Linked DNA regions of Gemmata palustris. Each later gene encodes a partner of the first gene's protein in a complex. Links are inferred from orthologs where the notes say so. Each region holds a gene or a part of one and is shown on either strand. Other genes may lie near its edges.

The links.
Region 2: the proteins of eutC (region 1) and J8F10_RS02175 are in contact, whole or in part, in a solved structure (PDB 3ABO), measured with the Escherichia coli proteins. The link is inferred for Gemmata palustris from one-to-one orthologs.

What each region holds. Positions count from the first base shown.
Region 1 is NZ_JAGKQQ010000001.1:1,271,789-1,286,321, forward strand. Bases 7,629-10,627 are described here. They hold eutC (ethanolamine ammonia-lyase subunit EutC), read left to right. Parts: upstream 7,629-8,733; coding sequence 8,734-9,522; downstream 9,523-10,627. Other genes in these bases: J8F10_RS05165 (amino acid permease), read left to right, coding at 7,629-8,737; J8F10_RS05175 (hypothetical protein), read left to right, coding at 9,605-10,174; J8F10_RS05180 (sigma-70 family RNA polymerase sigma factor), read right to left, coding at 10,238-10,627. In the rest of the region: J8F10_RS05130 (hypothetical protein), read left to right, coding at 139-984; J8F10_RS05135 (MlaD family protein), read right to left, coding at 997-2,520; J8F10_RS05140 (hypothetical protein), read right to left, coding at 2,625-3,245; J8F10_RS05145 (M20/M25/M40 family metallo-hydrolase), read right to left, coding at 3,766-5,166; J8F10_RS05150 (YybH family protein), read left to right, coding at 5,318-5,878; J8F10_RS05155 (hypothetical protein), read left to right, coding at 6,383-6,622; J8F10_RS05160 (hypothetical protein), read left to right, coding at 6,659-7,141; more of J8F10_RS05165, read left to right, coding at 7,166-7,628; more of J8F10_RS05180, read right to left, coding at 10,628-13,024; J8F10_RS40235 (alpha-2-macroglobulin family protein), read right to left, coding at 13,672-14,533. UniProt on the Escherichia coli protein: Catalyzes the deamination of various vicinal amino-alcohols to oxo compounds. Ethanolamine ammonia-lyase (EAL) allows bacteria to utilize ethanolamine as the sole source of nitrogen and carbon in the presence of external vitamin B12.
Region 2 is NZ_JAGKQQ010000001.1:530,449-544,868, forward strand. Bases 5,266-8,151 are described here. They hold J8F10_RS02175 (ethanolamine ammonia-lyase subunit EutB), read left to right. Parts: upstream 5,266-5,952; coding sequence 5,953-7,350; downstream 7,351-8,151. Other genes in these bases: J8F10_RS02170 (DUF1501 domain-containing protein), read left to right, coding at 5,266-5,922; J8F10_RS02180 (response regulator), read left to right, coding at 7,767-8,151. Outside these bases: J8F10_RS02160 (hypothetical protein), read left to right, coding at 1-1,343; J8F10_RS02165 (PSD1 and planctomycete cytochrome C domain-containing protein), read left to right, coding at 1,550-4,528; more of J8F10_RS02170, read left to right, coding at 4,531-5,265; more of J8F10_RS02180, read left to right, coding at 8,152-8,183; J8F10_RS02185 (CotH kinase family protein), read right to left, coding at 8,284-10,164; J8F10_RS02190 (GlcG/HbpS family heme-binding protein), read right to left, coding at 10,440-10,976; J8F10_RS02195 (DUF1877 family protein), read right to left, coding at 11,148-11,669; J8F10_RS02200 (thioredoxin family protein), read right to left, coding at 11,808-12,110; J8F10_RS02205 (MBL fold metallo-hydrolase), read right to left, coding at 12,110-12,922; J8F10_RS02210 (hypothetical protein), read left to right, coding at 13,271-13,540; J8F10_RS02215 (hypothetical protein), read right to left, coding at 13,571-14,083; J8F10_RS02220 (DUF1559 family PulG-like putative transporter), read right to left, coding at 14,235-14,420. UniProt on the Escherichia coli protein: Catalyzes the deamination of various vicinal amino-alcohols to oxo compounds. Allows this organism to utilize ethanolamine as the sole source of nitrogen and carbon in the presence of external vitamin B12.

The DNA.
Region 1 (14,533 bases):
CGCATTCCGCGCCTCTCCCCTTCAATCCGACGCCGCTCCCCAACGTGACCGGCCGCACCGCGGTTATCCAATAGACGCGGCACTCCGTAATGCGGTACAAAACAGAGCGAGTGTTCTTGGATTCTGGGAGGCAACGGGATGGCACGGTACACGGCTTGGGCGGCGTTCGTGGGGACCGTGGTGCTCGTCGCCGGGTGCGGGCCGGAGAAGGAACTGCCCACGGCCGTGCCGCAAAGCGATAGTGGGAACCAGCAGCCGGTCGCGCCAGCAAAATCCGATCCCGAGGCGCGGGCCGTTATTGATAAGGCGGTGAAGGCGCTCACGGGCGGGAAGCCCGAACTCCTCGCGAAGGGGAAGTTCTCTCGCTGCGTGATGAAGGGGCAGATTTTCTCGATCACTCAGGCGAATCAGGCCGAAGACACGAACCGGACGGTGGTGACCGCCTGGCCGGACCGGTTCTTCTCAGCCAACGAGCGGTTCCCGGCCACCGGTCGCGTGCTGGACGAAGTCTGGTTGCGCCGACCGGACCTGGCCATCGCCAGCAACGGTGTGTCGGTTCCGCTCTCGAACATTGACGTGTTCGAGCGCTACTTCGCGGCCGACGTGGTGGGGCAGAACTGGATGCCACTGCTGCTACCGGTAACCGATCCGAAGGCGGTGGTCTTCGACCTCGAGCAGATCACGGCGGGGAAGCTTGAGCTTTCTCGCCTCAAATTGTCACTGGGCGATTTCCCGTTCTATCTGCTCACGTTCGATGCGAAGACCGATCTGTTGCTGCGGGCCGAGTACACGAGCAGCCTGGACAACGTGTTGCGGCCCACCACGATGGTCTTCTCGGGCCACAAGGCCGTAGAGGGGCTGATGCTCCCGCACCAGTTTGAGTGCCGACACAACGGCTCGGTCGTTGAAAAGTTGACCGTCGAGAAGTGGGAATTCCCCGCGACCATCAGCGATCAGGAGTTCAGCCCACCGAAGAAGAAGTAAGAGGGCGTTCATTTATGGCGGATAGCCCTGCACGGGTGGGGGCTTTCCGCCGGGAGCCGGTTCCAGCCAACTCGGTCCGCTGAACGGGCGGGCGGACGAGGCCGGGGGCCAGTCCGGGCGGAAGCTCGGCACGCCGGGCAGGTCTTTTAGCCCCGCGCTGGGGCGCAGCGCCCCGCCGATGCCGATCAGTTCCGGCCGGCGGGCGACCTTATCGGCGAACACTTCCAAGTCGCGGGTGACTTTCTCCGAGCGCGCCAGAATGCGGGCCAGCGACCCGGCCGCGGCGTCGAGGTTCTGGTACACGCCGGGCTCGGTGATTAGCTTTTGAATCGTGCCGTTCTCTTTACCGAACGCGGTCACGATGCCGCGAATCTCCGCGATCATCTTGCTCAACTGGTCCGCCGCGTCCGTCACGTTTTTCACCAGGCTCTCGGACCGCGCCGCGAGCGGGCGGGTCACGGCCCGCACGTCGGCAACGATCTGCCCGACCTCGGTCACGCGGCCGTCAATGTTCTTGATGGTTTTCTCGGCGGTATCGAGGATCGCACCGAGCGAACCGGCGAACTTGACAACGGTCACAGCAACGCTGTTGAGGTTCTTCAGCACCTCCGCGAACTGTTTGCGGTTCTCCGGGGACAGAACGTCGTTCACCCCATCGAACGCCTGGCGCGCGCCCTTCACGGCTGCGGCCACCTCGGGTTCGAGGCGCTTCATCGTGGCGCGGAAGTCGTCCACCGCGGGCTTGATCGTGCGGAGCGCTTCCTGGGCGTCGCGGATGAGCGCTTTGATGTTCGGTTCTTCTGGGCCGGCCGGTTGCGCTGCGACAACGAAGCCGACAGGCAGGTCGGCGCCCGCGGCCGGCGCACCGGCTCGTGGAGGCGCGGGTCCGTCCGCACCCAGAAGGTTCTGGAGCTTCGCGTTGGTCTTCTTGAGTTCGGGAATGAACGCGCGGACGTCCTTGAACAGCCCGGTCGCTTCGTCCACCGCCAGTTCCATTTTCGGGCTCAGGTCGCCGATCTTCTCCATCTTCTCGAAAGCTCTGGTGATTTTGTCGAGCGACTGTTGCGCGGTGGCCAGCGCGTTGGTGGCCGGCCCGACGAAGCTCCGGGGCGTGATGGGCGGGGCGCCGAGAATATCGCTCTCGGGGGGCCATTCGTCGCCGCGCGGGACCGGCTGATTGTCCGGCCCGAGTTTGGGCAGAAAGTCGATCGCCGTGTCCCCGCTGAGCAGCCCGCGCGTGATGTGGGCTTCTTCCGAGGTGCGCGGGAGGTACTTGCGCTCGACGGCGATCCGCACCCGGACCTGCCCGCTCACCGGGTCGAGGTCGAGTGCCGTCACCTGGCCGATGCGCACGCCCGATTTGCGGATGGGTGTTCCCGGCCCGATCCCCGGCGCTTCGGGAAACAGAACGGAGTATTTGGCGTCGGTCGAGAACAGCCGCGGCGTGCCGCCGAACAGTACGACGAGGCCCGCGAGCGCGATCAGCGACGCGCCCATGAACAGCCCCAAGCGTAGCCGTAGCGCCCGCTCCGCCATCGTTCACAAGTTCCACGTTCCGTGTTGCACGTTCCGCGCGAAGACGATCGGCTCGGCTTTCGCGTTTTTAACTCGGAACGTGCAACTCGGGACTCGGAACTCTCCTATTTGCACTGGCGAATCCGCCGCAGAATTTCCTGCTCGAAGGCGTAGTCCCGTCCGACCTTGAACCAGGACCGGTTCGTGGCGGTTTCGGGACTGACGACTTCCAACTGTCGGTCCACCGTGGGCGATTCCTGGAACACCGCGTTGCCCACCGTCGCGCGGGCCGGGCGCGGGACGTCTTCGAGCTCCTTCTCGACGACGACGTACACAAGATACCCGCCGCGGTCCCCGGCGCGAATCTCCACGGTCGCGATCTGGCGCACGCTCTGGAACGTCGCGAACAGGCGCTGGCGCGCGTCCGGGTTCCCGGCCTTCCAGAACTGCTCGTACCCGGGGGCGACGCGCGGCTTGGTCGTCACGCGCCCCTCATACGGGTTGGGCGTTTGGAGCTCGAAGTAGTCGTCGAGCACCTCGATGACCTTTTCAAAGACCTCGCGGTACGATTCGGCCGTGGGCTGGCCGGGCGACACGAGGACCGGGTTCTCGATCTCCGTGCGGCGAACGGTCAGCGGGTTGTCAAGGGGCGGAGCGACGGCGCAGCCGGTCTGACCGAGGGCGAGGGCACAGACCGCGATCGCGGCGGCCCGGAGCCGGTGCGTAACTACTCGCCGCGTGCCCATGCGGGGTGCCTCTCGTCCAGCCGTTGGCGTGAAGGGCGCCGGTATGCCAGCGCGGGGCGCTGCGGTCAAGTCAGTGTTGAGCGGTTCGCGCGAACAGCGCGCGATTGCGGGCCGTTAACCCATTTTGTGCGAATTGAAATCGGGCGATTGGGAAGAGGGGCTATTTCGGTTGATCGGGTTCCCGTGGTGGATTGAACGAGGCGCGACCGCGAGAGCACCTCCCGCGCGCTCGCGCCTCATTATTTTAGGAGACTTCTCGCTGATCTCTATCAAGCCGATGGCCAGCGATAGGCCTCAAAAAACATGTCGGCAAGTCCGGCCGGTGGGCCAAGGAGTCCAGCTCTTGAGGTAGTTGGCGGAGCCGCGGCGGGCGCGGGTGGCCTTGCGGTACCCGAGTTCGGCTCGCAACTCCCGCCACGGGAGCACGGTCATCCGGTTCGGGGCCGTGGGCGCGAGGGCGCCGTTCGTCGAACCGGTGGAGCCGGTTGGTAACGGTCCGGGCGACCGGACCACTTCCGGGTCACTTCACGCTACTGGGTGTGAGTTTCCCCAAGTTGGCGAACAGCCCGACGAGCGAGGCCATGAGCTTCTTGAAGTCGCCTTCGTGCAGGCTCTCGTTGGGGGCGTGCGCGTTACTCGCCGGGTCTTCGATGCCCATGAGCAGCGCGGGGGCGCCGCCGAACAGTTCCGAGAGCGGGCCGACGAACCCGATGCTTCCTCCGCCGCCGATCGCGACCGGGTCGCGGTCGAAGCCTGTGCGCATCGCGGAAAGGGCGGCCTCGAACGCGGGGCCGTTCGGGTCGGTCATCCACCACTTCACCGGCGGGCCGGCCGGAGTTACAGCCACCTCGCAGCCCCACGGCGGGTTCGCGGTGAGGAACGCCGTGAGCTTCTCCAGGACGTTTTCCGGGGTCTGGTCCGGCACGATTCGGCAACTCACGATCGCCGACGCCTTCGGCAGCACCTGGTTCGATGCACCCTTGATCGAGCTCGCTTCCTGCGCGATCACCGTGATGGCCGGTCGGCGCCACGTCTGGGCGTAGTCGCTGTACCCTTTCTCCGTCGATAATCGTGCGCCGGGAACCATGCCGATCGACTGCCGGACCTTCTCGGCGTCGGCCGGCAGTTTGTTGAACGCGGCGCGCTCCTTATCGGTGAGCGGGCGCACCTCGTCGTAATAGCCCGGGATCGGGAGCGGCCCGTTGTCCCAATACAGTCGGCCGAGGATCGCGTTCAGTGCGATGGCCGCATCCGGCAGCGTTCCGCCGCCCATTCCGCTATGGACCGGGATCTTCGCCGTGGTCACGTCAACCCGCACGGCGACGATCCCACGCAGTGAGTAGGTAATGCTCGGAATCCCGACTTCGATGTTCTCCGTGTCGCACACGACGATCACATCGGACTTGAGCCTGTCTCGGTGCGTTTCAAAGAACTTCAGGAGGTTCTTCGAGCCGACCTCTTCTTCGCCCTCCACGAGCATCTTGATGTTCACGGGGAGCGTGTTGCCGGTCTTTCGGTACGCCGCGATCGCAGCGAGTTGGGCCGAGATCGCGGCTTTATCGTCGGCGGACCCGCGAGCATAGAGTCGGCCGTCGCGCCGGGTGAGTTTCCACGGGTCGCTGAGCCACTGCTCGACGAAGTTCACCGGCTGAACGTCGTGGTGCGCGTAGAGGAACACTGTCGGCTTACCGGGGGCCTCGAGCCACTCGCCGTAGGCATACGGCAGCGACTGGCCGACGCGCAGGATGTCGACGTTGTGCAGCCCGGCCTGCCGCATCTGATCGCAGGTGAGCTTCGCGGTGCGATCGATTTCGGGGTTGTGTTCACCGTCGGTACTGATGCTCTGGATCGCGACCAGTTCGGCCAACCCCTGAACGATGTCTTCGTGATTCTTGTTCAGCCAGTCGAGTGCGGCTTGCATGAGGGTAGCCCCCGTGAATAGGTGCCATCACTCTACCGGTCGGGCGGGTCAGGGTAAACCCGCGTGGTATGCTATCCGGAACCGTTCCATTTGGTGCGGTCCGCTGATTCCGAGCGCGGGCCGCACGCGGGCACCACCCACGAGGCTCCTCATGTCCACGTCCCCCTCCGCACTGGCGACCGAACTCGCGTTTCGCGCGAAGTTCCTTCGGATCGCGTGCTTGGCCAACATCGTGCTGTTCGTGCTGCTGGTCGGCGGCGGAACCGCACTCATCACCACGGTGGCGCGGGCGACTGGGGCCAGCACTGCGGCGGGCGACGAGAAGGACATCCGTGCCGTGCTCGACGCACAAGTGATCGCGTGGAACAAGGGCGATCTCGACGGGTTCATGGCCGGGTACTGGAACGACGACCAACTGACGTTCATCTCCGGTGGCGACATCACGACCGGGTGGAAGAAGACGAAAGAGCGCTACGAGAAGCGGTATAAGGCCGACGGTAAGGAGATGGGCAAGCTCGTGTTCAGTGATCTGCATGTCGAGACGTTTAGCCCGAACGCGGCCATGATGCGCGGGAAGTTCGAGTTAACGTTCGAGAAGGAGAAGGACGACGCGAAGAAGACCGCGCGCGGGCGCTTCACACTGATCCTGCGCAAGACCCCGGACGGCTGGAAGATCGTCCACGATCACACTTCGGCCGAAGAAAAGAAGTGAACGGCGAAGGAATTTATGTTTATAGGAGTTACGCAGTTGAGGGCATCTCGCGCCCTAAGTTGTTTGATTTCAACCTCTTGCGATGCGGCCGCTTGTGCGAGCTTTCTAAGGCGCAAGCTGTTATCTAGCAATGCTTTAGGGCATGACATGCCATCAACTGCGTAACTCCTAGTTTATCTGGAGGAAACTCATTGCGAGGCAAATATGCGTCACTCGAATTGGTGGAACCGCGGAACTGCGCTAGGGTTATCGGTTGGGATACTCCTCGGGGGCAGTGGCGCATGGCTTGCGGCTCATGAGCGGCTCCAAGAAATGAAAGCAGAGACACCCGACCGAAACGCTCAAAGGGAAGGGGCGGGGGCGGCTGTTTTACCTCCGGTTCGAGCGTCGGAAGAACTGGAGTCCGCGAAAAATAAAGCGCAACTCGGCTGTCGGCTGCTATCACACGCCGTTGATTCTTACGCAGTGAGTTCATCGAACCCGGCTGTCACGGACGACGAAAGAATGCCCGTGAGTGTGGCGGACCTGAACGTCCCGCCGTTTCGTGAGGCTTCGTTCTTGCCGAACGGCAAGAGTGACACCATTGATCCTTGGGGTAAGACGTATCGGCTCACGTTGGTGCATCAGCCTGACGGGATCAAATGCGTTCTCGTACAGACGACCGCGCCCGATGGGGTTCAAATCAGCCAATTCGGAATCGGTGCGGAGAAGGCGTTCCCGAAATTTTTAGGTGTGAGTAAGTAAACAGGCATGTAGCAATCACTTCCCCGAGGTTCGGCGATGATCCCGTTGCCCACGATCGATGCGCTGGATTCGATCACGATTCCAATCGCGTGCCCGGTGTCGTGGGACGCAATGCGAGGTGACAACCGTACCCGGTTCTGCGACAAGTGCAGCCAGAACGTCCACGACGTGAGCGAACTCACGCGCGCCGAAGCCGTGCAGTTGGTGGCCGGCGGGGACAAACTCCCGTGTCTGCGCATCTACCGGCGCCCCGACGGGCACGTGATGACGTCCGACTGTGCGACGAAACGCGAGCGCGTCTGGAAGTGGCTCGACCGGCGCTCGGCGCGGGCCGCGGCACTGTTCGCGGTCGTGTTTATGGCGGGGTGTGACCGCGATCGATATTTGGGAGAAACCGCAGGTGTCCCGTGTCGGTACGAATCGTTGCTAGAGCAAACTGTGGAAGCCGGCGCACAAAGCATTGTTGAGGGTGTCGCGTCCGAAGCCGCGCGCCGGAACGAAGCCGAGGCGGGGCGGTAGCTCGGCCTTCCATACAACGTTTGCATGTCAACACCAGCCCCGCCCGCGCCGGAAGAGTCCGACGACGTTCGCACCCTGCACAAACTCGGGTACGCGCAGGAACTCGCCCGCGTACTCGGCGGGTTCTCGAACTTCGCCATCTCGCTGTCCATCATCTGCATTCTCGCAGGGGGGATCACCTCCTTTCACGTGGGGTTCTGTTCCGTCGGTGGGGCCTCTATTGGCATCGCGTGGCCGCTAGTCGGGCTGTTCGCGCTGTGCGTGGCCGCAACGATGGGGCAGATCGCGTCCGCGTTCCCGACGGCCGGCGGGTTGTACCACTGGGCGGCCACTCTCGGCGGGCGCGGGTGGGGGTGGGCGACCGCGTGGTTCAACCTCGCGGGGCTGGTTGCGGTGCTGGCAGCGATCAACGTCGGCACGTTCCGGTTCGCGCTGGGTGCGTTCGCCCCGGACGTGAAGCCCACCCCCGCGATGCAGTTCGCGGTCGTGGCACTCATCACCGCGTCGCACGCGATCATCAATCACCTGGGTATCCGCGTCACGCGCATCCTCACTGATTTCAGTGGGTACTGGATTCTGTTTGTTGCAGTCGTGATTACGGTCGCGCTGGGTGTGGCCGCGCCGAGTTACGACTTCGAGCGACTCTGGACGTTCACGAACTACAGCGGCTTCCCCCACTCACCCGAACCCGGTGTTGAGGGGGCGGAAAGCGTCGATCCGGTGTGGCCGGCGAAGCAATCACTTGTGTGGTTGTTCGCTCTCGGCTTCCTGCTCCCCGCGTACACCATCACCGGGTTCGATGCGTCCGCACACGTCTCGGAGGAAACGGAGAACGCCGCCCGGAACGTCCCGCGGGGAATCGTCCGGTCCGTCTGGGTGTCCGCGCTCTTCGGCTGGTTCATGTTGTGTGCGGTGGTGCTGGCGATGCGCGACCCGACTGCGGTAGCGGAGAGGGGAGAGCAGGCGTTCGTGTTCACGATGGGCGATGTGCTCCCGCGCTGGCTGTGCCTCGTGTTGTGCGGTGGAATCGTGCTCGCGCAATACCTGTGCGGACTCGCCACGGTCACCTCGACCTCGCGCATGGCGTTCGCGTTCGCACGCGACGGTGGGCTACCGTTCTCGAAGTGGGTGCGATTCGTGTCGCCGAGGTTCCGCACGCCGCCGGTATCGATTTGGCTCGTCGCGACATTGGCGGTGTTGTTCACGCTGTTCGCCGAAGCCTACGCGACCATCGCCGCGTCCGCCGCGGTGCTGCTGTACATCTCGTATGTGTTGCCGACCGCGATCGGCGTGATCGCTTACGGGCGGTGGTGGACGGCGATGGGGCCGTGGACCCTCGGCCGGTGGTTCCGGCCGCTCGCGGTGATTAGCGTTCTCGGGTGCGGGCTGTTGCTGGTGATTGGCGTGCAACCGCCGAGCGAGAAGGCCGCGTATGTGGTAGGGGCGATGGTCGCGGTGCTCACGGTGATGTGGTTCACTGTGGCTCGCTACACGTTCCCGGGTCCTCCGCACGGGATCGAAACGCGGGCACAGGCGGATTCGATTGCCGCGGCCGAAGCCGCGGTCCACGAGGGCGAAAAAGGAGCCGCGCCGTGAGTGACAACTCGCCGGCACCGCTCGATCCGGTCGAACTCGCGCTGGCCCAAACACCGGCCCGCGTGCTGGTCGGGCGCGCGGGGCTCGGCTATCGGACGTCGACGTGGCTCCGGCTCCGCGAAGATCACGCTGCCGCACGCGACGCGGTCCACACTGAAGTGGATCTGGAACGTGACTTCGGGGCCGAGCGGGTCGCGCGCTTCGGTCTGTTCGGTGTCGAGTCGCAAGTCGCGTCAAAAGGGGAATACCTGCGAAGGCCCGATTTGGGGCGAAAACTCAGTGACACATCCCGCGAACGTGTTCGCGCGGAGTGCTCGTCGGGGTGTGACGTTCAGGTGATAATCGGCGACGGGCTTTCCGCCACCGCGGTCGCGACCCAGGCGCCGGAACTGCTCGACCGGTTGCACGCAGCGGCGACGCAACGCGGGTGGTCGTTCGGCAGACCGGTTTTTGTACGCTACTGCCGCGTTGGAGTAATGAACGACATCGGTGACCTGCTCGCGCCGGCCGTGGTGGTGCTGCTGATCGGCGAGCGACCGGGACTGGCGACGGCCGAGAGCCTGTCCGCGTACATGGCGTTCCACCCGCGCGGGGGGCACACGGATGCGGATCGCAACCTCATCTCGAACATCCACGCGCGCGGCGTCGGACTGACCGAAGCCGCACAGCGAATCATCGCGCTCGCCGATCAGTTCCGGGCGGCCGGGCGCAGCGGCGTCGGAATGACTGAAGTGTTGGGTTCCTGCCTCTCGACACATCCCGCATCAATCTCGGAATCAACGTGAGTCGCGTGTGACATTCAGCGCCTGGACGCGCGCAATTGGGTGGGGTACCATCGAATCTGCTTCTCCACTCGGAGGTGTCGCCATGCTCCGTGCGCTCGCCCCGCTCCTCGCCGTTGCGGTCCTCATTGCTTCTACGCAGGCCGCGCCCGTTCCCAAACACCTCATGCGGAATAACGAGGCGCTGTACTTCCCGACGACGGTCGGGACGAAGTGGGTCTATGTGCTCAACGGCCAGAACGAGACGACCGATGAGATTACGGCCGTCGAGGATAAGGGCGGCGGGAAGCTCGTGACGGTCAACGGCAACTCTAACGACCCGACCTGTTGGCAGGTGTCCGGGGCGGGCGTGTTCATCGTGTCGATGGGCAAAGAGGTCTGTAATCCGGCTATCCCGATGCTCAGACTCCCACACGAGAAAGGCGCAGCGTGGACCTCCCAGAGCCTGAACGCGGACAAAATTCGGGGGCTGTTCGCGTCCCACGGGCCGGAACCGGTCGAGGTCGGGGCGGGTAAGTTTCAGGCCATTCGAGTCGAAGTCGAGTGGGTCCAGAACAACAAAGTGACGTTCTGGTACGCGCCCGAGGTCGGGGTCGTGAAGGCGGGTGGTGGGTTGATAAAGGAGCTGAAGTCCTTCACGCCGGGCAAGCGCTAAGAGCGTCGGCCGGGTACAGCCCGGCCGGTATGTTTTTGCCCACTCTCGCGGACCCGTCCTGAATCACTTCTTGGATTTCACTTGGGGGAGCGCGCTCAACATCTTCGTGACGTGGCTCGCGATCCCCTGAACCACGAGCCGATCTTTTAAAAGAGTGATCCTACCGAACTGCCCGAGTATCTGCTTCAAATCAGCAACTAACTTGTCATCAACGTCCCACTCAATCAGAACCTCAACCCGTACTAACTCGGTTTTTCCGCTAGTTTCCAGTTCGGCACCTGAAACGGCCCGGACAAGTAACGGGTCCACTTTCTCGTCAGCCAAGATGAGGGTGAAACTCTTTTCGCTGCGAATGACGAGGAATCCTTTCGGGATCAGTGCTTCGTTGAGAATGTCGGTGATTTCGGCGATCGTGAACCGCTGGTCCACTTTAGGTGGTGCGAACGTAAACGTTCCCGTGGGCTTGGAACTGACATTGGCTTTCAGTCCCGTTACAGTCGCGTAGGCGTCGAGCACTTCGGCCCAGGGCGCGTTTTTGAAGTTGAGTGTGAGCGCCTTTACTTCTGGCAGAACCATGTGTGGATCAGTATCGGGCCGGGCGGTTCTGTCGTTGCCGAAGCGCGGATCGAATCCGGGCGCTGTTGGTCCGCCCGCGGGCTTTCGCGGATCGAATCCGCCCGGAGGGGTGACCGGGTTGGGTTTCGGGTTCGGGGCCGCTTTTTCGATGTCTTCGAGAGTTTTGACGATCCGCGCGACGTTCCCGGCCGTGTCGCAGACGACGATGCGATTCCCTCGCGCGAACACGATCTCGCCGAACGGTGACAGGAGTTTGCGGAGTTCGTCTTTGACGTCTGCCGCGTCTAACACGCGGAGCGGAATAGCAACTTGCACCAGTTCCGTGCGACCGTAGCTCCCGAGGTCTTTCAGCTCGATCTGGTGAATCATTTTGGCGTCGAGTTTCTCGTCCGCGGGGTGAATGAAGAACGTGAGCTTCCCGCGCACCAGGATCATCTTTTGTTGCATCATCCCTTCGTTGATGAAATCGGTAATCTCGGTGAGGGAGAACGTGCGGTTCCCCGGGGTGCAGGTGAATTTCCCGGTGGGTTTCACGGTGGTGACGAGCGAGAGACCGGAGAGCTTGGAGTACGTGTCGAGCACTTCGTCCCAGGGTGCGTCTTTCACGTTGAAGGTGAACGTCTTGGCACTCGGCAGAACCATGTGCGGGTCGACACCCGGCTTGGTGTGGAACGGGTCGAGTCCTTCCGCCCCGAATTGCGGGTCCGTGCCGGGTGGTGTCGGCTTGGCCTCTTGTTTCACGATCAACTTCTCCATCTCATCGACGATCCGGGTAGCGGTTTCGATCTCGTCCGGTGGGCCGACGAGGATTAGTTGATTTTGTGCCGGCAATGCCACCACCTGCAAGCGTCGTGGTGCTATGAGCGTTTGAATGACTGGGGTTACTTCCTCGGCTTTCCGATTCCTCAACCGTAGCACGCGCGTGGTAGACTCGGCAGGTTCGCCGGCGAGCACCTTCGCGAGCAGTTTCTGAACGGTCTGTGTGTCCTTTTCTGTCGCGTACACGAGCAGCACGTGGTCACCCGGGACCGGGACGATGGTCACACGCGACTTGCCGAACGCTTCCGCGAGCGTCTTGGCGGTTTCGGCGCAATCCGCCTTTTTGTCGAGGCGGAACACGCTCGGCTTCTTGGTGGCCGGTTCGCCGAGTTTCACGAGCACGGATTCGATCTGTGATGTTGTCTTGGCGTCGGCGAAGACGAGCAGTGCTTTGTCTTCTGGAAGGGGCGTGATCGTTGTGGTTCTCGCGTCGAATAGTTTCGTGAGTGTGGCGGCAGCTTCGCCGCTATCGAGCACGCGCAGCGGAACAACGGTGAGCGCCTTCGGCCCGCTGGTTACGGCGGCCGGTTTCTCCGCCTCTTTAAGCCCGAGTAATTCCAGCGGGGATTTCGGTTCCGGCGCGGGTTGCGCGCTGGCGTTCGTGAAATGAAACAGACCGACGGCGCTCGCGAGCACCAGTCCGCAGCACACGATTACGGACGCTACGGCCCGGACGTTTTTCAAGAACATGGCTCTCAATACTCCTTCGGTTGTGTCCGCGGCGCGGCGCGAGATCAGGCCGTTGGCCGTCGCGCGCACGAGATTATCGATTGCGACCGCGCGAACCGTGTTCGTCACTGTTGCGGGGAGCGTTGCGCTCGCGATACGGTCCGTGAGTGCGGCCAAGAGCACCCCCGCTGCGGGTGTACCCACGCGCGCCGTCAGGCGAGCCGCGAGCAACTCGCGTGCTCGTGCTAGGCGCCCCGCGACCGTTCCCTCGGGGCACGCGAGCCGGTGCGCGACCTCTTTGCGCGTGTGGCCCTCAAGGTCGCACAGCACGATGAGCGCCCGGTAGCGCTCGGGCAAGCGGCTCAGTTCGTCGTCGAGGACCGCGAGCAATTCGTTGTGTTCGTCCGGTGACGGGGCGGGCGGTTCGGTGATTTCTGCGAGCGGCCGGACGCGCGCCGCCCGGCGCGCGTTCGATTGCCGGAGCTTGCGGGCCGTGTTGTACGCGACGCCGTGCAGCCACTGCGCGAGCGGGCGCTGCGTGTCGATGGTTGTGGCCCGACGCGCGAGGACCAGGAACGCGGCCTGAAACGCATCGTCCGCGTCGGTCGCGTTGCCGAGCACGCGCCGGCACACGCCCAGCACCATCGGACCGTGTCGGCGCACGACCGCTGCGAACGCGCGCTCGTCCCGCAATCGCACGAAGAGGTCGAGCAACTGGCCGTCGGTGCGGTCCCCGCGGGCGGCTTCTTCGGCGATGGTGTCGAGGATCTGAACGACGGTGTTCACGCGCCCTCGCTGTTGGCTTCGTTGCGTTCCACACCCATTACTTCCCGCAGTGCCTCAGTTTGATACAAGCGCTGGTGAGATTACAACCGAAGGATTGATGAGAACTACCGGATGAAATGACGCGGGCCGGGGATTTCGCCCCCGGCCCGCGTGTTTTGTGACCGGCTTTGGCAGAACGCGAACGTTCCACCAAGCCCGATCAATGTTCCCGTGTTGTCTACTTCTCTTCCTGAGGCGCGGAACGCTCACGGCAACGCCCGGACTCGACAAGAGCGTTTCACCGCAGAGGGCACATGAGGGCGCGGAGAAGACCGGATTGAAAACGAATCATTTCAGTCCTTGCTTTCCTCCGCGCCCTCATGTGCCCTCTGCGGTGAAACGCTCTCACAAAAGCTGCCCCAAACGATGACAAAGCTATACCCGGTGTGGGCGGATCGCAACAAACTGGTTCTTGAGTGTAGTCCGCTCGCTCCGCGAGCGGTTGCCCCGCTGACACTGTGTTGAAAGCCTGTGCTTTCTGCTCGTGGCACGGGGCTCTGGCCTGTGGAGGCGCTACACAGCCCAGAGGCACGTGCCACCAAACCAAAGACCAAATGCCCCGCTCGCGGAGCGAGCGGACTACACTTAAGACACATCGCGAACGCCTGTCACTCGTTACCGGGCATCGGGGCGATCTTGATCGACAGCGGTTCGACCCAGTGCTTGTGGTCCGCGTCGTAGTACAGGTACCCGCGGCTTGCAGGGCCGCGGTACGTGCCGGGAACGTCGCACACCAAGTCTACCGATAGCGCGATCTTCTGTTCCGGCGCCAGTTCGCGCCAGTAGAGGATCAGTTCGCGGTCACGGGTCTCGAAGTAACTGATCTGGCCCTTTTCGCGCAGGTCGGTCAGTTGCTTCATGTCGGTCGGGACTTTCATCCCGGCCGGGATGCCGACGATCGCCATCGTCATCCCCTGTCCTTGCTTCTGGCGGTTCTCCAGGGTCACCGCGAGCGGAACCGTATCGCCCTCGGTGGCTTCGGCTTTGGCCAGCTTCGTGGAGATCTGCACCGCGCACTTCTCCGCGCTCAGCGGGGTCAGCGTCGTGTAGGTGTAGCTCAGAGCGAACGGGTACGGTTGCTTCGCGGTCGTGACGACTTCCAGTTCGGTCTTACTCCCGAGCTTGAAGACCGCTTCCGAGTTCGGGATGTCGAGGGCGATTACCTCAACGTCTTTTTCGGTAAACTGGCGCGCGCTGACCACGTTGTCGCCCACGCGCACACTCAGTTCGCCGCTCTCCGCCGGGTGCGCGTTCTTCTTCGCGAAGAGTGCGAGCGCTTTGAGCGCCATGACGGTCGATTGCGTCGAGCCGAACCCGCCGTACCCACCGCGCTGTTGCGCGATCCACTTCGTGGCGTCCTTGATCGCCGTGCCGTAGGCCGGGTCGTTGGTCCGCAGCCAGCCGAGGAGTGCCAGGGCAGTCACTTCGATCTCCAGATCGCGCCCGCCGGACCGGGTGATGCTCGTCACC
Region 2 (14,420 bases), 740 kb from region 1 along the record:
GCAAGCTGATGCAGGTGTTAGTGGCGAAACTGAAAGACGGGATTGACCTCCGCACGCTGGTCGCGGCCGGGTCGCTCGCCAACGCCCGGGAGTTCGGCGGCAAGCACTACGAGGGCTACCACACCTTCATGGCGCTCGCGCCCGCGTTCGAGATGTCGAAGGAACTGCCCGAAGCCCAGCGCGCCCTCCCCGTGCTCAAGGTGCTCTACCGCAACGCGACCCACATTCAGGCGAAGGGCGGGCGCAAAAACGAGGTGCTGCACCCGGTCAAAGCGACCCCCGCGCCCGCGGGGAAGGTCGGCGGGGAAGTGCTACAGGAACTGACCCGCAAGAACGACCCGGCCACGGCCGAAGGGGTGTTCGCGGCTCTCGCGCACGATAGCGCCGATGATGCCTTCAACCACGTCATGTACTGTGTCGCGGATGACGTGAACGTTCACCGCGTGGTGCTCGCGTGGCGCTCGTGGGCGATGCTCGACTTCACGGGCAAGGAGCACGCGCACACGCTGCTCCGCCAGTCGGTGCTCTTCTGCTGCAACGAGAACCGAGTGGGTAAGCCGAGTGCCATCCAGACGCAACTGCCGAAACTGATGGACCAGTACAAACTGGCCGGGAAGAAGCCGGGCACGCGCGCCGGTGACGATGCGTGGGTGGAGGCGCTCGCGAAAGTGGTGTACGCGGACGGGCGCGATAAGGCTGCTGATGCGGTGGCCGCGGCACTCGCGGAAGGGTTCGCGCCCGCATCAATCAGCGACGCGATCAACCTCGCCGCGAACCAGCTCCTCCTCAACGACCCGGGTCGCACCCGCGCGGACGGCGCCAAGCAACTCGGGAGCGTTCACGGCGATTCGGTCGGCCTGCACGCTTCGGACGCTGCGAATGCGTGGAGAAATATCGCGAACGTGAGCAACGCGCGGAACACCTTCGCGGCGCTGATCGTGGGCGCGTACCACACGGCCGGTCAGAACGGCAATCAACTGAAGGAACCGTTCCACACTTCGGAACTGGAAAAGATCAAGACGACGGACGCGAAGGCGCTGCTCCAACAAACCGAGGACGCGATCCGGGCCGGGAACCAGGCGGTCGCCGCGGCCGTCGCACAGAAGTACGGTGCGGCCGGGCACCCGGCGCGGGCACTGCTCGACGTACTCATTCGGTACGGGGTGAGTGAGGACGGCGCGCTGCACGCCGAGAAGTATTACCGCACCGCGACCGAGGAGTTCGGCGTCACGCGGGCCGCCTTCAAATGGCGTCAATTGGTCGCGCTGGCGCGCGTGACGGCCAGCGAATTCGGCAAACCGGCCCCCGGTTTGGACGAGGCGAAGCGCCTCCTGAATGCCTGATACTGCTGTAAAGTAGCTTCAAAAGTCGCCGTCCTTCGTCTTCCCGCGCTCCGAACAGAAGGAGTTACGCTGGAGGATGAAGGGCGGCGACTTTTGAACCATAAAGGCTTTCGCCGCGGCGATTGATGAGGTATCCTGGGGCACCTGCACTCCCCGCGCCGATGGGTTTAGCCGTCGGCCCCTTCAATTGCTGGAACTGTTCAACGATGTGTTACCCGTCGCGCTGGGTCGTCGCGTTCGTTGGTCTGCTCGGGAGCGTCGCGAACGGGCGCGGGGCGGACCCGACGGACCACTTTGAGGCGAAGGTGCGGCCGGTTCTGATTCAGCACTGCACCAAGTGCCACGGCGCGGAGAAGCAGAAAGGCGGTTTGCGCCTCGACACCAAAGCCGGTTGGCAAGCGGGCGGCGACACCGGCCCGACACTCGTGCCCGGCAAGCCCGCCGAGAGCCTGCTTATTAAGGCGCTGCGCGGTGCGGACGGCGTTGCGCAAATGCCGCCGAACGGGAAACTGACCGCGGCGGAGATCGCTGCGCTCGAGCAGTGGGTGAAGGACGGGGCCATCGACCCGCGTGCCGCCGGCCCCGCGCGCCTCGGCGGGGTGACCGCCGCGGAAGCGAAAGAGTGGTGGTCGTTTCGGCCCGTGACGCGCCCGCCGGTGCCGAGCAGTGCTGGCACGAATCCCATTGATGCGTTCGTTCAGGCGAAACTCGCGGGGCAGAAATTAACTCTCTCCCCACCGGCCGACAAGCGAACCCTCATTCGCCGGACGACCTACGACCTGACTGGTCTTCCCGCCACGACCGAGGAAATCGAAGCATTCCTGAAGGACACGTCACCCGAAGCGTTCGCCAAAGTCGTGGACCGGCTGCTCGCGTCGCCGGCTTACGGTGAGCGGTGGGGCCGGCACTGGCTCGATCTCGTGCGCTACGCGGACACCGCGGGCGAAAACAGCGATCACCCGCTCCCGCACGCCTGGCGCTACCGGAACTGGGTGATTGACGCGGTCAACCGCGACGTGCCCTACGACGAGTTCCTCCGGGACCAACTCGCGGGGGACATCGTCGCGGCGCGCAGCCCCAACGAGAAATACGCTCCGCGCGTGGTCGCGACCGGGTTCCTCGCGCTCGCCCGGCGCTTCGGGCACGATATCGATAAAGACGTCCACCTCACATACGAGGACACGATCGACACCGTGGGCAAAGCCTTCCTCGGGCTCACGATCGGTTGCGCCCGGTGCCACGATCACAAGTACGACGCGATCACCGCGAAGGATTATTACGCGCTCTACGGCATCTTCGACAGCACGAAGTTCGCGTTCCCGGGGTGCGAACCGCAGCAGCTCCCGCGCGACCTCGTTCCGCTGATGCCGCCCGCGGAATGGGACCGCGTGGTGAAGCCCTACAAGGGCAAGCTCGCGAGCGTGGACGTGCGGCTCGCACAACTGCGTACCGAGCAGACCGAGTTGGCGCGGGCGCTGAAGACCCGCGCTACCACCCTGGGAAGTCTGCTCGCGAAGGGGGAGATCGCCGACGGCAGCGAACAGCCGTTCGACAAACTGCCGGCCGTGATTGATGTGCGGGCCGGTCAGTTCCTTCAACTCTCGGTGACGCCGCTGAAGAACCACGGCGCCGATTCGACGCTCATCGAATGGGACATCACCGAGATCGGTGGCAAGGAACGCCGATGGAACCTCACCGCCGACGTGCTCGACGACCTGCTCGCGGCGAACCCGCACGCGGACGCGCACGGCAACAAGCGCGTGTGGTGGTTCCTCGACACCCGCGACGGGCCGCTCCCGCTGCCGGAAGCCGCACGCGACCTCTCGGGTAAGCCCGGTCTGCACGCCTGGCGCAACGGCGACACGCCCTCGGTATTCGCGAACTCGTCGAAAGAACCCGTGTCCGTTTGGACCAAACTCCCGGCGCGATCAGTGTTCGTTCACCCCGGGCCGAACGGGAACGTGGCGGTGGGGTGGCTGTGTCCCATTGACGGCAAAGTGCGCATTACCGGGCGCGTGAAGGACGCGCACCCCGGCGGACCGGACGGCGTCGGCTGGATGCTCGAACAGTTCCCGGGAGAAGTTGGTGCGGATCTACTCTCCCTGGCGACGAAGTCCGAAAAGCTTCAGGCGCTCGAGCGCGAGCGGGCCGCGCTGGTCGCGTCCGCACCGACCCAGGACGTCGCGTTCGCGGTCGCGGAAGCGACCCCGCACGATGCGAAACTCCACCTCCGCGGTGACCCAGAAAAGCCCGGCCCGGTCGTTCCGCGGCGCTGGCTCGAAGTGTTCGGCGGTGAGTTGCTCCCCGCGAAAGCTGGGAGCGGCCGGCTCGAACTTGCGGGCTGGATCGCGTCGAAGAACAACCCACTCACGGCCCGCGTGATGGTGAACCGCGTCTGGCTGCACCACTTCGGGCGCGGGCTGGTGAAGACCCCGAACGACTTCGGCACGCGCGGGAGCGCGCCGACGCACCCGGAACTGCTCGACTGGCTCGCGAGCGAATTCGTTGAAGGAAACTGGAGCGTGAAGGCACTCCACCGCCGAATCATGCTCTCGGCAACGTACCAGCAAGCCAGTGCGATGCGGCCCGACGGGGCCAAGGTTGATGCGAACAACGACCTGTACTGGCGCTTCGATCGGCGCCGGTTGAGCGGTGAGGAGTTGCGCGATTCGCTCCTCACCGCGAGTGGGCAACTCGACCGCAAGTCGGGCGGCGCGCACCCGTTCCCGCCCGAAGCGAGCTGGAGCTATTCACAGCACGTTCCGTTCAGCACCTTCTACGATTCCGACAAGCGGAGCGTGTACCTCATTAGCGTGCGCAACCGCCGGCACCCGTTCCTCGGGCTCTTCGACGGCGCGGACCCGAACGCGACCACCCCGCAGCGCCAGGACACCACCGTTCCGACGCAGGCGCTCTACTTCCTCAACGACCCGTTCTTCCACGCCCAAGCGGACAAAGTCACCGCCCGTGCGCTGGCGAAGCCCGAAGCGACGCGGCTCGACGAACTGTTCCGCGCCGCGTTTCAGCGTGTGCCCACCGCGAAAGAACGCGAGGCTGCTGCGGCCTTCTTGATGCGATACACGACCGCAGTCACCGACACCCCGGCCGCCGATCGCACGAAGGCAGCGTGGGCCGCACTCACGCGCATCCTGCTGGCGAGCAACGAATTCCTCTATTTGGACTGAACATGCACTCTCCTACTCGCCGCGGATTCGTGCAGTCGGCCGTGGCCGGTTCGCTCCTCATGCCCGGTATCATCAGTGAACTTCTCGCGAACGACGCGGCCGACCCGCTCGCGCCCAAGAAGCCGCACTTCGCTCCGAAGGCCAAGGCGGTCATCTTCCTGTTCATGAGCGGCGGCGTGTCGCACGTCGATTCGTTCGACCCGAAGCCGAAACTCACCGCGAACCACGGCAAGACGGTCACACTCGACCACCCGGAAACGCGCAACCGGCCCGGGTACGAGAAGCTGTTTCTCAAGCAGCCGAACTGGAAGTTCGCCCCGCGCGGCAAGAGCGGGATCGAAACGAGCGACCTGTTCCCGCATCTGGCGAAGCAGATCGACGACATTGCGCTCGTCCGCTCGATGCACACGAGTCACTCGAACCACTACAACGCGACGCTCGGGATGCACACCGGCTCGTTCACGGTCGCGCGGCCGAGCATCGGCTCGTGGATGAGCTACGGCCTCGGTACCTCGAACCGGAACCTGCCGTCATTCCTCGTGCTCGCGCCGCAGATGCCTTACGCGGGCACGCAGGTGTGGGCCTCGGACTTCCTCCCCGGCGCGCACCAGGGCACGCGGGTGATACCGGGCACGGAGCCGATCGCGAACCTCAAACGGCGCGTCCCCACCGCCCAGCGCCAGGAGCTCGAACTGGATGCGCTCAAGGCGTTCAACGAGGAGCACCAGAGCACGCGCGCGGACGATCCGAATCTCGCGGCGCGCATCAAGTCCTTCGAGACGGCCGCGGGGATGCAGTCCGAAATGCCCGCGGCCCTGGATTTGTCGAAGGAAACGGACGAAACGCTCGCGCTCTACGGGCTGAAGCGCGGGCAGCAGGAGGGGTTCGGCTGGCAGTGCCTCGTCGCCCGGCGGTTGGTCGAGCGCGGCGTGCGGTTCGTGGAGCTGATCCACACCGGGTCGAGCGCGAACTGGGACTCGCACGGGAACATGGCCGATCACGGCCGGCTGGCCCAGCAGGTCGATCAGCCGATGGCGGGCCTGATGAGCGACCTGAAGCGCCTCGGGCTGTTCGACGACGTGCTCGTTGTGTGGACGACGGAGTTCGGGCGCACGCCGTTCAACAACACCGCGGACAACCCCGGGCGCGAGCACCACAACTGGGCGTTCAGCTCGTGGCTGGCCGGGGCCGGGGTCAAGCGCGGCGTCGCTTACGGCGCGACCGACGAGCACGGGATCAAGCCCGTCGAGAAGCCGGTTCACGTCCACGACTTCCACGCGACGATTCTCCACCTCATGGGCATCAACCACGAGAAGTTGACGTACCGGCACGCGGGCCGCGACTACCGCCTCACGGACGTCGAGGGCGAAGTGGTGAAGGGCGTACTGTCCTGATGAGCCCCAGTTGGTACGATCGCTAACACCATGCCGTTCACTCACACCGTTCGCGGCGAAAGATTCGCTTTTGCCGACTTGCGAGAGTTGCTCGCGAAGGCCAACGAGCTGAAGTCCGGCGACGTGCTCGCGGGGCTCGCGGCCCGGTCCGAGCGCGAGCGCGTCGCGGCCAAACTCGCGCTCGCGGATGTGCCGCTTTCGGCCATCGTCGAAGACCCCGTCATCAGCCCGGACGCGGACGACGTCTCCAAACTCATTCTCGACACGCACGACCGAGAGGCGTTCGCGCGCATCCGCTCGCTGACGGTGGGTGCGTTCCGCGAGTTCTTGCTGGACGAAACTACCACGGGAGAAACGCTCCGCGGGTTGAAGTGGGGCGTTTTGCCGGAAGTGGCCGCCGCGGTCGCGAAGTTGATGGGCAACAAGGAACTCGTGTTCGTCGCGTCGAAGATTCGCAACGTGACGCGGTGCCGGAACACGATGGGCGGGCCGGGCGTGTTCGGCGTCCGCGTGCAGCCGAACCACCCGACCGACGACCTCGCGGGCATTCTGGTGAGCGCGGTCGACGGCCTCGCCTACGGGTGCGGCGACGCCATGATCGGCGTGAACCCCGCGACCGATTCCGTTGAAACCGTTTCTGCGGTCCTCCACCTGTTGGACCGCCTCATCACGAAGCTCGGGGCGCCGACGCAGGCGTGCTGTCTCGCGCACATCACCACGCAACTCGCGGCCCTCGAGCGCGGCGCGCCGGTCGATCTCCTCTTTCAGTCGGTCGCGGGAACGCAGGCGGCGAACCGGAGTTTCGGCGTCACGCTCGCGATGCTGAAGGAGGGTCGGGAGCGCGTGCTCGAGTCGCACCGCCGGCGCGACGTGAATTGGGCCGGCGATCAGGTGATGTACTTCGAGACGGGGCAGGGGAGCGCTCTGTCTGCGGAAGCGCATCACGGCGTGGATCAACTCACACTGGAGGCCCGCGCCCAGGCGGTCGCCCGCGCCTTTGATCCGTTCCTGGTGAACACCGTGGTCGGGTTCATCGGCCCCGAGTACCTCGCGGACGAACGGCAGATCATCCGCGCCGGACTCGAGGATCACTTCGTGGGGAAGTTACTCGGCCTGCCGATGGGCGTGGACGTGTGCTACACCAACCACGCCGACGCGGACCAGAACTCGGCCGATAACCTGCTGCTCTTACTCGCCGCAGCCGGGTGCAACTACATCATGGGCGTGCCGTGTACTGATGACGTGATGCTGAACTATCAGTCCACCAGTTTCCACGACGCCGCGCTCGTGCGGAGCCTGTTCGGACTGCACCCCGCGCCGGAGTTCCGCGCGTGGCTCGAGACCTACGGCCTCACGCGCGACGGGAAGTTGACGAGCGGCGAGCGCCCGGCACTGTTGGGAAGCGTTACCAAGATACTTGCGGAGTGAAGGTGTGGACTCGTTACGAGAAGATCCGAAAGTCGATGTGCCTACAAAAAAAGCGCCCCGCGTTGTTGTGGCAGCCTCTCCCTCTGCCACAACAACGCGGGGTGTTTGCTTCAGAAAGCGACTCATCGTGCAGAATGCCTCTCCCCTCATCCTGCACGATGAGCCACTTCTTTAGTACCAGCAAGTAAAGCACGCCTCGCGCCAATTTCGAGCACCAGCCAGGGACTTGTCCCAAGTCCTTGATTCGCCGATATTTTAGTTTGGTATTTTTCTCTCAGAGTGTCGCTGCGATTTCGTTGCCTGCGCGATTTGCGCGCACTTTGGAATTTGGGTGCCAGTAATAGCGTCACCGATTGAGATTCTGCTTCCTGAGCAGTATACTCGCCGCACACGGATCTTGATTGTTGGAGGTGCCCATGACTGCAACGGACCTCGTTCACCGTCCGCTCGGTGGGGCGCGTGTATTGGTCGCGGAGGGCGACGCGGACGATTCCGTTGTTCTTACCGCGGTCCTGCGTCTGAACGGATTCGATGCACGTGAAGCCCGGACCGCGGAAGCCGCATTGAAGGCGACGTCCGAAACCCGCCCGTCGGTACTGGTGGTCGATCTAGATCTGCCCGATCAGGACGGCTGCGCGCTTATTCGCCGGGTGCTCCGGCTGCCCAATCCGCCGGCCGTCGTCGTGGTCACCGCGCACACTGCAGAAAGCGTTCGTCGTGCGGCCACGGCCGCAGGTGCATCCGCGTTCTTGTTGAAGCCGGCCGATCCGGTCGAACTCGCGAAGTTGGTCGGGCAGTTGAGTGAGGAGCAGTTGAGCCGCAAGACCGGGTGAGTGCGTTCATTCATCCGGGGCAAGCATTACGCGGTGAAAGTGCATTCACAACGAGAGGGGCGTTCGGGCCGTCATCCGCGCCCCGAACGCCCCGAGCAAATCACGGCTTCTTGCCGTCCTTACCCGGTGGACCGGGCGGGGGGCCGAACTTGGGGGCTGGGAACAGGTCCGTGAGCAGTTCCGAGAACGCCGACTCTTCGAGCTTACCGGTCTTCTTCTTGTCGAACGTGTCGAACAATTTGCCCGCTGCGCCAACCAACTCCTCCGACGTCAGCTTGCTGTCCTTGTTCGCGTCCGCGCGGGACAGGATCGGTCCGGCCATAAAGTTCCCGAGCGAGAACCCGCCCGGAGGGGGCGAACCCTCGGGCGGCTTCGGGAACATTCCGTTGAGTCCCGCGGTGAGCGCCTTCTGATCGACCAACCCGTCCTTGTCCTTTTCGCACGCGGCGAAGATTTTCTTCGCGGTCGAGACCCACTCGTCCCGGGACAGTTTTCCATCCGTGTCGGCATCCAGGGCACCCATCAGCGGCCCGGCCATGATGTCGCCCATCTTCGGTGGCGGCCCGCCGAACCCGCCGCCCGTCGGGACGTGTCCCTTGGACGCGCCCGCGACCTGCGACGCGACCGACGTCGTGCGCTTCTCGATGAACGTCTTGAGGCCCGGCGGTTTGCCGAAGCCGAATCCGGTCGGCGCGGCTTCTTTGCGCGCCTGAGCCGCCTTGTCGTCGCGCGCGATCAGTTCCTTCGTGGCCGCCTCCGCGGTCTCCAGCTCCTTCATCAAGCGCTGTTTATCGAAGCACTTGACTTCCAGTTCCTTGAGCAGTTTCTGGTACTTCTCGGCCGTTCCCGGGACCGCGAGCAGGCGCTCGGTCAGCCGGTGCGTGCCCGCGTAGGGGTGCATCAGGCTCAGGTCCATCTGCTGTTCCGCGGTGCCGAGGATCATGAAGTTGGCGAACGCGCGATCGAGATCCCAGGGGAAGAAGTGGAACTTGCCGGTCTTCGGGTGCAGGTAGATGTAGTAGTTGTGCCCGAGCGTGAAGAACCCGTCCGAGTTGGCCACGAACGCGGTCGCGGCCAGGAACCGCAGGTACGCATCGGTATCGAGGTACGAGTCGATCTCCTTGCGGAACGTGGCGTCGTCGGCCTTTTGCACCAGCCGGGCGAACCCGATCACGCGCTTGGCCTCGTCCGCGGTCGCGTCGCGCTTCGGGGCGAACGGCTTCTTGTACCGCTCCCACTCGTCGCCCATGTCCGTGAGTTCGCGCACGCCTTCCGGCTTCAGCAAGAGCCCCGCGTCGGTGCCGAAATTGTTACGCAGAAACAACTTGTCCACCGGTTCGGTCGCGGTGTAGAACCCGAGCAGTTCCTTGTCGTACTTGCCCGGAACCGTCAGTCGCACCTCCGCGAACGCGGTACGCGGGGCGGGTACCCCGGCCGTGCGGTAGAGCGAGTAGCCGAGCGATTCCCGGAGCTTGGACGGGTCCGCGACCCCGCAGTGGAGGTTGATCGTCTTCGACCCGTGGAACCGCCCGCTTCCGCCGAAGTGGTCGAGATCGACCTTGAACGACTTCTTGATGGTGCGGGATGCGTCCCCGATGGTGCCGTTCCCCTTGTACCGGATGCCGACGTCCTTGAACGTCTCGGTGCCGATCGTCACCGTACCCGTGGCCCACGGCAAATCGACGCCGAAGTTATTCCGGTGAACCTCTCGGTTCGGATCGGCGGGCTTCTCCGGGGTTTTCGGAGTGGGACCGGGGCCGGGGCCGAACCCCGGGAACCCGCGCCCCCCGCGGGGCTGCATCGCGGCGAACTCCTCGGCCGAGATCGTGATGTGGACGTCCCACACCCGACCCGGCTCGAAGGCGCCCAATTTCTTCTCCGGTTCGGCCGCAACAGTCGGCGTACCAGCAGAAGCGAGGGCCAACCCCATCGCGCTCGCGAACCACCACGAATGGAAACCGAACCGAGAGCCGTTACCCATCGCTTCTCCCGTTGTCGGACGGATTTGATCGCGCTCGTGACGTCAGGCTGATTCACCTGACGATAACTGGAACTTCTCTCAATCTTCATAGATACCGTTGCGCGGCGCGTGCAGCGCGCAAAAAAGGCTGAAAACGACGTGAGTTCGTCCGGCTTGTGGTTCTCGTATCGGACCCTGGCGAGAGCTGGAGGGGTGTATCGGTCTGCGGCGCCCCGCTGTTTGGTGCCCGCGGGGCGCGGAGTCGGAAAGTGAGTGCCTGACTGGATTAACGCGAACTATTTCTTCCCTTTCAGGGCTTCGAGCAGCGCCTCAACACCAGCCCTTGCAACTTCGGCGTCCTGTTCGCCGCTTCCACCGCCAATGCCGATCGCGCCAATCACTTGGCCGTCCACTATGATCGGCACCCCGCCCTTTAACGTTGTGATCTTGCCGCCGCTCGCGGTTGCCGCGTTCTGGATACTCAAGCTCAGGAGCGCGTCCGGTTCGCCCTTTGCAGGCAGCGTTCCTGTCTCCTGGCGAAAGGTCGCGGCCGAGACCGCTTTGGTAAGTGCCGTGGACCCGCTCGCCGGGCGCGCTCCGTCCATTCGGGCGAACGCCAGCAGGTGCCCACCGTCATCGACGACGGCAATGTTGGACTTCAGGCCCATTGCCGCGGCCTTCTTCTTGGCACCTTCCAGAGCCGTTTCAGCTCCCGCGAGGTTCAACTGAACGCGCTCGCGCGTGACCAGCGGAGCCTTCTTCTCTTGGGCCACGACAAGGGGAGAGGCTATCAGCGAACCAACCAGAACGAGCACGATTCGGGAGAGGGACACGACGGTTCTCCATTTACGGGAATGCGCGAACTTCGCGCCACGAGAGCTGTTGTAGGAGTGATCGCGATCGCCCGCGTGCGCCGAGTTGCGGCGCACGCGGACGGGTTTGGCAGGTTGGCTAGCCCAAACGCGCCTGCCACTGGAGAAGTGGTAGTGCTGGCCGTGCTCCAATTACTGGTCAACCTGAAACACTATCGCGAGATCCCGGTTCACGGTTCGTTGATAGAAGTCTCGGACTTGAACAAAATACTCCCAGGTGTAGTCAAAGTCGATTTCAGTATCGACGAGGTACATCTCGTATCGATGCACGCCGACCCCCGGCGGGTTTCGATCCAGTGAGAAATATTGCTCTTTGAACCAGTCCCGCGTCAAGCCGTCGATGGCCGCAACAACTCGCTTGGCAAGACGCGGCTCGACGTAGGAAATAATCCAGTCGGGTCGGTCCGAAAGCTGTCGCGCTCCGAGCACGCAAGCGCGCTTCGTTTCATCGCCGTGTTCCGCATCCAACCAGCCGTCGCACAAACAGCGGTGCATGGCGTCCCACGATTTATCGACGGACTGAATACGATGGTCCGCGTCGGCCGAGGCATACAAAGAGTCGAGGAACTCTAGCCGACTGTCAACATCCGTCAATTTCACGAGCGTCGAGGCTTCTTGGGGTAGTAACGCTGTGTAGTATCCGCGACATGCCACACCGCACCTGCTTACTTGTATTGGACCAAGCTACCCGTATCGTTTGGATGCCGGTCACAATAACCACAATCCGGCCCAGTCACAACAGTGGATCAGGCCGGATTGTGGCACCACTATTCCCGCCAAAGGGAGCTGGAGCTATTTACTCAGGGCCGCGAGATCGGCCCGCAGGGTCGCTTGATCGGTCACGCCCTCGTACCGGCGAACTACCTGCCCGTCGCGGAAGATCAGCAACAACGGGATCGCCGAAACTTGGAACTTGGCGGCCAGTCGCGGGTTCGTCTCGGTGTTCACCTTGCAGACTTTGTAGTCGCGTGCGATCCCGGCCAGGACCGGGTTCATGGTCCGACACGGCCCGCACCACGCGGCCCAGAAGTCCACCAGAACCGGACCCGGATCTTCAAGCACTTCGCGCTTGAAGTTGAACTCTTCGAGCAGCATTACGCACCTCCGATCATTTTCAGGTAGCGGTCCGCGGACCGCTCCACCGCGCCCTTCGCATCGCTCTTCACGACTTGCTCGGGGAACGCCCCGTACAGGCGCTCGAACGCGAACGGCTTGAGGCTCTTGACTACTCGTTTGATGGGCGCCGGGCCGAGAGGGATCATGTTCGGGTAGCTCCACATGAAACTGACCCAGCGCCGGTCCTGGCACACATACGGCTGATCGCCGGACAAAAGCACGCCTTTACCCTCCGCGCCGGCGGGCCAGTGGAGCACCTGGAACCCGTCGAAGTGCCCGCCCGTTTTCACCAGAGTTAGTCCGCCCAGGAGCGACTTCGTGTCGCCGTCCCAGAACTTCACCACGTCGTCCGGGCGGAGCACCCACTTCGCGTCCAGTTTGTGAATGTGGACCGGAACTTTTCCGAACGCGTGGCTCCATTCGACCATCGTCGTGTAGTAGTGCGGGTGCGAGACCGCGATGGCGGCTAGCCCGCCGAGTTTCTTTATGGCCGTGACGGTCGCGTCATCGAGCGGGGGAACGCAGTCCCAGAGTACGTTCCCCTCTTTGGTGCGAACGAGGAACGCACGCTGCCCGATCCCGGCCTTTGGCTGCGGGTGGATGGTGTGCAGGTCCGTTTCTTCTTCAGCGAATACGTTCTTGTGCGTTTTCTTGTACTCGTCGAGGGTGGTCCACTTCTGCCCGCCGTGGCCCACGTACTGGCGCTCGTCCTGGCAGATCGGGCACGCATCCGGCTCCTTCTCGGTGGGCGCGTACTGCATCCCGCACGTGACGCAAATGAAGTGCTTCATGAGAGGCGCTCCGGCAGCGGTTGAACCGGCCAGCCCGAGAGCGACACTGGCGGCGGTCGAGTGTTTGAGGAAGGTTCGGCGGGTGTGTCGGTGCGGCATGAATGCTCCGTGGTGATCCCGACGGGCGATTTCAGAGCGATTATTGTAGGCGGGGTGGTCAAAGGGGACGAAAAGGCAGAACCGCCAAGAACCGGCGCACTGCTGTGAGATGTGGGCGCTCGAACGGGCATTGGCCGCTCTTAATTGCTCCTTGCTCGCTCCCCAGCAACCCGTCCGAGAAGGAGGCCGAAACCCACCTGGCCGGGACGGGGACCGCGTGATCGAGATCCTGACCAACGTGTGCGGTTCATGGGCACGTTCGGGGTGAGTGTGTACTCCGCTCTCGGGGCCGAATCCCTTCACCCGCTCTCGCCCCTGACCGCGACGTTGAACTACGGCGTCATCGGTCCCGACGGCCGGGTGCCCGTGCGCATCGTCTACGATCACCGGGCGCTGGACGGGGGAACAGTCGCCCGGACCCTCGCCCGGCTCGAAGAGGTTCTGAACGGCGACATCTACCGCGAACTCGCTTCGTACATCGAACGCGATTCAATGGACTGCCGCGCCGAGGCCGCGTGATCGGGCCGCGGGCGGTGCGTCGACGCGCCCCTATTTGATGTCCACGTTAAAGGTGCTCTTTTCTCCGGCGTTCACCGTTGTGGACAGCCCCGACTTGAGCGGATCGAGGAACCGTTCGGGGAAAGGCGCGTGGGGCGAGGTACCTCCTCGCAGCGAACCGATGTGCGCTTTTTCACGCGCGTGTAGCGCTTTCGGATCGGCTTTCGAGGGATCGTCGTCCCTGGAGGGTTTCCCGGCCTTGGCTGCAGCCTCGTCCCCAGCCCCAGAAATGGCGAATCCCACTTTGACGGGGCCGCTCGGTACCCCCGTGACGCTGTAAGTCCCGTCTGGGGCAACCCCGGTCGACACGACCTTCCCCGTGGTCGACATGAATGTGATCGCGAGCCCGGGGACTTGTGGGGCCTTCCCTTTTACGGTCACGGTCCCGGAGACCTCACCGGTCGGTTCACCGTTGCATCCGGTGAGGAGGGCGGCTCCCAGCGCGAGCGCGAGGGGCGCGCCCCGGCGCATCGTTTGGACCACCGATTGAACAGGCGTGCTCATTATTTCCGCTAGTTGGTTGAGTGCGGGACGAGTGATAGAAACGTCCCAACCACAAATAGTTGGGACGCGGTGTGTGAGGTGTACCGGTACGGTACTCTTGTCGGCTCGCGGTTCGGTGCCCCAAGAAATAAGCCTCCAACGCGAGCACCGTTCAGTTGCCCGTAGCGAGTTCGCCCGAGGCCCGGGACGCCAGTGCCTCGAGCACCGTTTTTGTGCCGTCCGCGATGAGCGTGTTGCCCGCGGCAAAGGTGAGGAACGCCACGTGCCCGTCGGCGAACACGAAGTTGCTCCCGCCCGTGTGAGAGCTGTTGAGCGTGGCGAACTGGCAAAAGTTCGT